Regions from separate parts of the Ornithinibacillus jepli genome, predicted to be linked through region 2. Evidence: predicted binding sites of a transcription regulator. Region 2 holds the regulator's gene; each other region holds the start of a gene.
What was found. Region 2 encodes LexA, which represses DNA repair genes until DNA is damaged. Its sites were predicted from a motif close to CGAACATATGTTCG; they were not measured.

Region 1: the regulator LexA is predicted to act here: its motif matches at 2,005-2,018, upstream of AB1K81_RS06010 (DNA polymerase IV).
Region 3: the regulator LexA is predicted to act here: its motif matches at 2,056-2,069, upstream of uvrB (excinuclease ABC subunit UvrB).

Annotation. Positions count from the first base shown of each region.
Region 1 covers NZ_JBFEGG010000001.1:1,155,596-1,158,889, reverse strand. Annotated here, with positions in the region: gene AB1K81_RS06020 (acyl-CoA carboxylase subunit beta) at 1-619, shown strand, start outside; gene AB1K81_RS06015 (M20/M25/M40 family metallo-hydrolase) at 640-1,758, shown strand; gene AB1K81_RS06010 (DNA polymerase IV) at 2,036-3,271, shown strand.
Region 2 covers NZ_JBFEGG010000001.1:942,169-945,462, forward strand. Annotated here, with positions in the region: gene glnA (type I glutamate--ammonia ligase) at 1-1,139, shown strand, start outside; gene lexA (transcriptional repressor LexA) at 1,288-1,911, opposite strand; gene AB1K81_RS04890 (YneB family resolvase-like protein) at 2,186-2,833, shown strand; gene AB1K81_RS04895 (DUF896 domain-containing protein) at 2,918-3,154, shown strand; gene tkt (transketolase) at 3,242-3,294, shown strand, end outside.
Region 3 covers NZ_JBFEGG010000003.1:358,211-361,504, reverse strand. Annotated here, with positions in the region: gene uvrB (excinuclease ABC subunit UvrB) at 3-1,988, opposite strand; gene AB1K81_RS13540 (MGDG synthase family glycosyltransferase) at 2,167-3,267, opposite strand.

The sequences.
Region 1 (3,294 bases), 210 kb from region 2:
CGGATTTGCTAGAATGAGGGGACAAACAGTAGGTTTAGTTTGTAACCAACCGAAACATCTTGCAGGTGGACTTGATATTGATTCTAGTGACAAGGCAGCTCGATTCATCCGTTTTTGTGATTGTTTTAATATTCCAATTATAACGTTTGAAGATGTAACAGGGTTCTTTCCTGGCATAAAACAGGAGCATGGTGGTATCATACGACATGGAGCAAAAATATTATATGCTTATTCTGAAGCAACTGTTCCTAAGCTAACGGTTATTGTAAGAAAAGCTTATGGTGGTGCTTATGTTGCATTAAATAGTAAGTCAATTGGAGCAGATTTAGTTTATGCATGGCCAAATGCAGAAATTGCGGTTATGGGACCAGAAGGAGCAGCGAATATAATTTTTGCCAAAGAGATTGCAGCTAGTTCAGCCCCTGAAAAGACACGTCAAGAAAAGATAAATACATATCGAGAAAAGTTCGCTAATCCATATGTTGCAGCAAAATTAGGTATGGTTGACGATGTTATCGATCCTAGGGAAACTCGAATGAAGCTAATCCAAGGGTTAGAAATGTTACAAAATAAGAAAGAGGATCGCCCGAGAAAAAAACACGGCAATATTCCTCTTTAATACTAGGAGGTTTAGACAACATGGTAAATAAAGACAGAGTAGTGAATGAATTTATGGAACTTGTCCAAGTGGATTCCGAGACAGGTTATGAAGCGGAAATAGCGGAAGTGTTGAAAAAGAAATTTCAAGAGTTAGGATTAGAAGTTTTAGAAGACCATGCAAAAGAAAAAACTGGTCACGGAGCTAATAATCTTATTTGCACGTTAAAAGGAACGAAGGATGGCGTTGACCCGATTTATTTTACATCCCATATGGATACAGTAGTACCTGGTAAAGGAATTAAACCTTCAATTAAGGATGGGTACATTGTATCTGATGGTACAACTATACTTGGAGCAGATGATAAAGCAGGGCTAGCAGCAATGCTTGAAGCAATACGTACAATACAGGAAAATAATTTGGAACATGGCGATGTACAATTTGTTATTACAGTAGGAGAAGAGTCGGGACTAGTAGGAGCAAAAGCTCTTGAGCCTTCTATGATTAACGCAAAATTCGGATATGCTTTAGACAGTAATGGAAATGTAGGAGATATTATTGTTGCTGCTCCGACTCAAGCAAAAATAAATACAATCATTAAGGGGAAAACCGCACATGCTGGAGTTGCACCTGAAAAGGGAGTTTCTGCAATTACAATAGCAGCTAAAGCAATTGCAAAAATGCCTCTAGGACGTATTGATGAAGAAACTACTGCTAATATTGGTCGATTCGAAGGTGGAAAACAAACAAATATTGTAGTGGATCATGTTGAAATACTAGCCGAAGCCCGTTCCCTTGTACTAGAAAAAATGGAAGCACAAGTTGCAGCTATGAAGGATGCTTACGAAACTACTGCAAGAGAGATGGGCGGAGAAGCTGTTGTTGATATTAAAGTCATGTACCCTGGATTTAAACAACAAGCAGGGGACCAAGTGGTAGAAGTAGCAAGAAGAGCTGCAGCAACAATCGGAAGGGAAAGTAATCTACTAAAGAGCGGTGGCGGCAGTGATGCAAACGTAATTGCTGGACTTGGAATCCCGACTGTTAATTTAGCAGTTGGTTATGAAGAGATTCATACGACTAACGAACGCATTCCAGTCAAAGAATTAGTGAAAGTAACTGAATTGGTAACTGCTATTATTAAAGAGGTAGCAAAATAATACCATGATAACGATATATAAATAACATTAGGGGGACCATTGCTTTGGTTTCTCTGATGTTTTTTATTTATAGAGAAAAATCTTATGATAGATAATAGTTTCTTAATATCCACTAAATAGAACTTAAATAACAAAAAAAAGGGTTAAATTTATTTCAAAAGCGAATTAGGTGCGCGATATTCTGCTATCTGTTACCTAAAATGCTTTTGGGACAACGACTCGTTAAACTATGCTATAATATAAGTAGAAACAATTGTTCGGGAAGGTGTTAAAGCGTATGAAGTATAATAGAGCGCGGATAATTTTCCACCTAGATATGAATAGCTTTTATGCCTCGGTAGAAATGGCCTATAATCCATCGTATAAGGGGAAACCATTAGCAGTGGCAGGTAACCCTGAAGAACGTAGAGGGATTATTATCACAAGTAATTATGAGGCTAGGGCAAAAGGTGTTAAAACTACTATGCCTATCTGGCAGGCTAAAAAACTATGCCCAGAATTAATTGTTATCCGCCCAAACTTCGAACGGTATCGATTTGCATCAAGAGAGATGTTTAAAATTTTAAATTCCATTACACCATTTGTAGAACCAGTATCAATAGATGAAGGTTATATGGATGTGACAGATGCAACATCTCCTTCTAATACAATACGATTAGCAGAAGAATTACAACAGAAAATTAAGAAGGAGCTCGATTTACCTTGTAGCATTGGTATTGCTCCTAATAAATTTTTAGCTAAGATGGCTTCTGATATGAAAAAGCCTATGGGAATTACAGTGTTAAGGAAGCGTGACATACCGGCAAAATTATGGCCTTTACCAGTAGGAGAGATGTATGGAGTAGGGAAGAAGACAGCAGAAAAGCTAAATACGATTGATATTGATACTATTGGTGATCTTGCGGAAGCGGATGTTTATCAACTGAAGCAACTGTTAGGCATTAACGGAGAGCGTTTAAAAAATCGCGCCAATGGTATTGACATAAGACCGGTTGATCCAGATGCAGTAAATGAGTTCAAAAGCATTGGTAGTTCTGAAACCTTGCCTACGGATACTACGGATATAGTGGAAATAAGAGGTCTATTAACAGCATTGGCAGATAATGTAGAGATAAGAATGAAAAGGAAGCAAGCAGCTGGAAGGTCTGTACAATTATCTATTCGTTACCATGACCGAAGAACCATAACTAGAAGCAAAAAGCTTCCTAATTATATTGAGAAGAAAGAAGATATTCTAAAAGTAGTATTTGAACTTTTTGAAAATCATTGGAATCAAGAACCGATACGTTTATTAGGTGTAACGGTGCAGGATATTGAGGAAAAACAAAATATTGTAAAGCAACTTGATTTATTTACGTATAGTAAGGATGCAGAGAAAGAAAAACTGTATAATGCTATTGATAAACTGACAGAAAAGTTCGGGAAAAATCCGTTTGTAGAGATCAAAGAAGATAATCATCAGCAACCAAGAACTAGTTTTCAAAAAGACTTTCTAGACGATTTTAAAATGTAGGCTCGAGTAATATTACTAGTTAT
Region 2 (3,294 bases):
CTGACATGTATCTTTATCCTGACTTAGATACATTTGTTGTGTTCCCTTGGACTTCTGAAAAAGGTAAGGTTGCACGCTTTATTTGTGATATTTATCGTCCTGATGGTACACCATTTGAAGGTTGCCCTCGTTATAACTTAAAGCGTAATCTGAAGAAAATGGAAGAATTAGGCTTTGATGCATTTAATATTGGAACAGAACCGGAATTTTTCCTATTCAAATTAGATGAAAAGGGAGAGCCTTCATTAGAACTAAATGACCATGGTGGATATTTCGACTTAGCTCCTACTGATTTAGGAGAAAATTGCCGTCGTGACATCGTGTTAGAATTAGAAGAAATGGGCTTTGAAATTGAAGCATCCCACCATGAAGTTGCTCCAGGGCAACACGAGATTGACTTTAAATATTCCGACGCATTAAAACATGCTGATGATATCCAAACATTTAAACTAGTAGTTAAAACAATTGCTAGAAAGCATAATCTACATGCAACATTTATGCCAAAACCATTATTTGGTGTAAACGGATCTGGTATGCATACAAATATGTCTTTATTTAAAGGTAATGAAAATGCATTTTACAATCCGAGTGGAGATTTAGAATTAAGCGAAACTGCTTATCAATTTATTGCGGGTATTGTAAAACATGCAACTGGATTTACAGCTGTTACAAACCCTACTGTTAACTCTTATAAACGCCTAGTACCTGGTTATGAAGCACCAAGCTATGTAGCATGGTCAGCAGCTAATAGAAGCTGTCTAATGCGTATTCCGAACTCTCGTGGACTAAGTACTCGTGTTGAAGCAAGAAGCGTCGATCCAGCTGCTAATCCTTATATGGCATTATCAGTATTATTAGCTGCGGGTCTTGATGGAATCCGTAACAATTTAACACCGCCTCCTGCAGTAGATCGTAACATCTATGTTATGTCAAAAGAAGAACGCGATGAAGTTGGTATTAAAGATTTACCATCATCTTTAATTGATGCATTACAAGAACTGAAAAACGATGAAGTAATCGTGGAATCTCTTGGTGAGCATTTATTTGAACACTATATTGAAGCAAAAGAGATAGAATGGGATATGTTTAGAACGAGCGTCCATCCTTGGGAGAGAGATCAATATCTAACTAACTATTAATAATAAAAAACCGGTAATTTAAAGGCAACCCCTTTAGTTTACCGGTTTTGTTTGCAAATAATAGTACTATACTGAAATAACTAGAACTAACGCCTATTGCTTAAGAGAGCAATAGGCGTTAGTTAATTTTATAGGGGAAATATCTTTATTAATGAATGTGGCGATACAAGCCAACTACTTTACCGAGTATGGATACATTTTTATATATTAATGGTTCCATCGTAGTATTTTCAGGTTGCAAGCGAATATGATCCTTTTCTTTAAAAAATCGTTTTACAGTTGCTTCGTCATCTTCGGTCATTGCTACAACAATATCACCGTTTTGAGCAGTATTTTGTTGTTTGACGATGACCATATCACCGTCTAAAATACCTGCCTCTATCATACTCTCACCATCAATTACAAGTACAAATAGATTTTCATCTGGACCTGCAGTCGAACTAGGAATTGGTACAAATTCTTCAATGTTTTCAACAGCAGTTATCGGGATACCAGCTGTTACTTTACCAATGACAGGTGCATATCGAGCTTCGTCTCTAGGAATATTACTTTCCTCATCTAAATCTAGTATTTCAATAGCTCTAGGTTTAGTAGGATCACGTCGTATAAATCCTTTACTTTCTAGTCTAGAAAGGTGTCCATGAACAGTGGAGCTCGAGGCAAGGCCTACTGCTTCAGCAATCTCTCGAACAGATGGTGGATAGCCCTTTAATTTGACTTGTTCTTTTATGTATTCAAGTATTGCTTGTTGTCTAGTTGATAATTTAGTCATCTATTAAACACCTCGCACATATAATTTATTATTGCTAGTTTATCATCGATAAGAAAAAAAAGCAAACATTCGTTCGAAAAAAACTGTTGACAAGAGCGTATGTTCTGTTATACTAAAAATACGAACAGAGGTTCTTGTAATGTAAAGAAGAAGGGATGATGGAGAAATGTTTGGTAAAGTAAATTTGACAGATTTATTTTATATTGTTGGTTTTGCTTTAACATTAGGATTCTTATACCTTTCATTAATTAGTGCATAATAGGAGAATTATAAATTGAATGTAATTATTTACTGCCGTGTGAGTACAGATAAAAAAGTTCAAGAGACATCATTAGCTAGACAAAAAGAAGAATTACTTCAATTGGCTAATCGGTATCAGTTTAATGTCATCAAGTGCATAGAAGAAAGAGCAAGTGGATATGAAGTGGAACGTGATGGGGTTTTTGATATGCTAGAGTCATTTGAAAATGGACAAGCAGAAGCTCTTTTAATTCAAGATGAGACAAGACTTGGCCGGGGCAATACAAAAATAGCTTTATTTCATCAACTAACTAAACTCAACGTCCAAATTTTTAGTTCGATTCATGATGGGGAGCTTGAGTTATCTGAATCTGATTCAATGGTACTGGCTATTGTAGGGATTGTTGAAGAGTATCAACGGAAGATACATAACTTAAAAATTAAGCGAGGAATGAAAAAGGCTATAGCTAATGGGTATAAACCTGCTCATAACCTTACTAATCAACATTTATCACCAGGTAGAGAACGGAAAGAAGTGCCAATTGAAGAGATTATTCGATTACGAAATAATAACCTTACGTTCAGTGAAATAGCAAAGACCTTAAATGGTCTGGGTTACGAAGTATCGAAGGCTACAATCCATCGAAGATATCAAGAATACCAAATAATTGATTCAGATTAACTGAAAAGGTAATATTAAAAAGCAAGAGCATCCAATGTTCTTGCTTTTTAATATTTTCATGATATGAACCTAGGAGGTTACTATATGATTTCACAAGATAAACTTGACCGAATTAATGCGTTAGCTAAAAAGGCAAAAACTGCTGAAGGATTGACGAAGGAAGAACAAAAAGAACAGAAAACATTACGGGAAGAATATTTAGGAAATGTACGAAATTCCTTTAAAAATCAGTTGAAAACAATGACAGTTATTGATCCAAAAGGCAATGATGTGACACCGAAAAAACTTCGTGATATGCAGGAAAGAAACCAAAAACACTAGACATAGTAATGCTATATTAAGGAATACTAGAAATATGGTAGGCTGTCATTACTTATAGCTAGTTACTTAAGGAAAGGAGTAGAAATTATGTCAATCAACATAGAACAGATGTCAATTAATGCAATCCGTACATTATCTAT
Region 3 (3,294 bases), on a different contig from region 2:
GGTCATCCTTCCGCTTTAAGTTCAAATAATATATCTCTAAGTTCCGCAGCCTTTTCAAAGTCAAGCGCTTTGGCAGCTTCTCGCATTTCTTTTTCCATACTTTCGATAACCTTTTCTCTTTCTTTCTTCGTAAGCTTTGCTAGACTCTTTGATTTTTCCTCATATTCTGCACCATCTTCAGAAGCAACGGTTGCTCGTATAATATCTCGAACGTCCTTCTTAATCGTTGTCGGCGTAATATTATGTTTTTCATTGTATTCCATTTGAATTTTACGTCGGCGTTCCGTCTCTTCAATCGCCTTTTGCATGGAATCCGTTATCTTATCCGCGTACATAATAACTTGGCCGTTCGCGTTACGTGCGGCACGTCCCATCGTCTGAATAAGGGACCGTTCTGAGCGTAAGAAACCTTCTTTGTCAGCATCTAAAATAGCCACTAATGAAACTTCCGGAATATCTAATCCTTCTCGTAGTAAATTAATTCCAATCAGAACATCAAATTTACCTACACGAAGGTCACGAATTACTTCAATTCGCTCTAATGTTTTAATTTCACTATGCAAGTAAGCAACTTTGATTCCTATTTCCTTTAGATAATCTGTTAAATCCTCAGACATTTTCTTCGTTAATGTAGTTACTAACACACGTTCATTTTTCGCTGTCCGAGCATTAATTTCAGCGATTAAGTCATCAATCTGTCCTTCAATTGGACGAACTTCTACTTTCGGATCGAGTAAACCAGTAGGTCGAATAATTTGCTCGGTCATTTGTGGTGTATGTTCTAGCTCATAAGGACCAGGTGTTGCAGAAACAAAAATAATTTGTTTTACTTTCTTATCAAATTCGTCAAACTTAAGTGGTCTGTTATCTAACGCCGAAGGTAAGCGGAAACCGTGGTCAACTAAAACTTGCTTACGAGCTTGGTCGCCATTATACATCCCACGAATTTGCGGCAACGTAACATGAGATTCATCCACAACTACTAAAAAGTCTTCAGGAAAATAATCTAATAAAGTATAAGGTGTTGCACCAGATTCTCGTAAAGTTAGATGTCTTGAATAGTTTTCGATTCCAGAGCAAAAACCCATCTCTCGCATCATTTCTAAATCATAATTTGTTCTTTGTTCTAAACGTTGTGCTTCTAATAATTTATTTTGACTACGAAGCTCTTCTAAGCGTTCTTCCAATTCCTTTTCAATGTTGGCAATAGCTAGCTTTAACTTTTCTTCACGTGTTACGAAGTGGGAAGCAGGAAATATTGCAACATGCTCTCTGTCTCCAATAATTTCACCAGTTAAAGCATCAACTTCTCGAATCCTATCAATTTCATCACCAAAAAATTCAATACGTAAACAGTGTTCTTCACGGGAAGCAGGAATAATCTCTACAGAATCACCACGAACACGGAACGTCCCGCGTTGGAAGTCGATATCATTTCGTGCATACTGTATATCTACTAAATCACGAAGGAGTTGGTCACGATCTTTTTCCATTCCCATGCGAAGGGATAGCACTTGTGCACTATATTCTTCAGGATTACCTAAGCCATATATACAAGAAACACTCGCCACAATTAATACATCATTACGCTCAAAAAGGGCAGAAGTAGCTGAGTGCCTTAATTTATCAATTTCATCATTAATACTGGCATCTTTTTCAATAAACGTATCGGTGGAAGGGACATATGCCTCTGGTTGATAATAATCATAATAGCTAACAAAATATTCTACAGCATTATTAGGAAAAAATTCCTTGAATTCACTATACAATTGACCTGCCAATGTTTTATTATGAGCAATGACTAAAGTCGGTCGATTTATTTCTTTTACTACATTAGATATAGTAAATGTCTTACCAGTACCTGTTGCTCCTAGCAATGTTTGATGGCGCTGACCAGCAAGCACCTTATCGACTAATTCTTGAATCGCTTTTGGTTGGTCTCCTTTTGGCTCGTATTTTGAAACTAATTCAAATTTATTATTTTCCATGTTCTCCCTCCATCCTTTAACCTACAAATAAGTGTACCATAATCTACCATATATTTTAACATAAATGCGAACGAACATTCGATTATTTTGTTATATATACATACTAACTATTTTATCCTTACTATTCAAGAAATTAGACAAAAGAAAAACAACTGCTAAAAGAACAGTTGAATTCTTGTTAGTTACATATACGTAACAAAATCTCAGATAAGGTTTTTTCCTCTAAATATTGATGATACAAGTGTAATTTTTCTTTATAAAGTCTTTGTTTATCTTTGTCCTGAAAGAAATCTTTTACTTGTTTCTCCATACTTAAAAATGGATTTAAAGGATTAATAACACCTAGATCTGTTAATTCCATTTCGTTTACCTTTTCTTGCCCTGGTAAAGCGTTGCAAGTAAAAATTGGAATCCGCTTCATCAAACATTCACTTATCGTTACTCCACCAGGCTTCGTTATTACCGCATCCACCTTATTATACCAACTATTCATTTCCTCTTTACTCTCCACATACTGAATAGGTTCAACATATGGATGGTTCCATTCTAGTAGATCATGATATAGTTTTTCATTTTGACCACAAAGGACAGTATATTTAATCTCAGGATGGGTTGGAATAATCTTTTCTATCGATCCTACACCTAAGCTCCCCCCTGTTATTAACACATGGAGCTTTTCACTACTCTTACTTTTACTATCGATTCGAAAGACAGGATGGACAGGAATTCCAGTAATTAAAATCCTATCTTCATTTACACCTAATTTTAATAAAAATTCTTTGACCGTAATAGAAGGAACTAAATGATAATCGATACCCTCAATTCCCCACACTCGATTGATAAAAAAATCGGTATAGACATTAACTGTTATAGCATGAAGTTTTCCTTTTTGCTTCAAAATGCTTGCTATGTTTGAAGGAAGGCAATGAGTATTAAAAAGAATTCTTGGTTCTGTTTCTTTCATTAATTTCTTGAAAAAGGATAGAAATATTGCTTCGTATAAAAGCTGCCTTGATCGCTTCGACTGATTCTTTACAGCTAATCGGTTATAGAGTAAGTCATATGCTTTAGGCAACATTTTAATCCAATTTAAATATGTAGTAGAAACAATCTTTTCTACCTTCCCATAGCTATAAGATAAAATATCGACCTTTTCACAGTTAATCTCTTGTGCAGTTCGGTCTAATTCTTCCATAACTGCATCTGCAACATGGTGATGGCCAGTAGGAATTTGCATAAATGGTAGTAATAGTGCATCGCTCTTTGAGTTCGATTCCAATTCATTCACCCTTATTGTACAAATGAA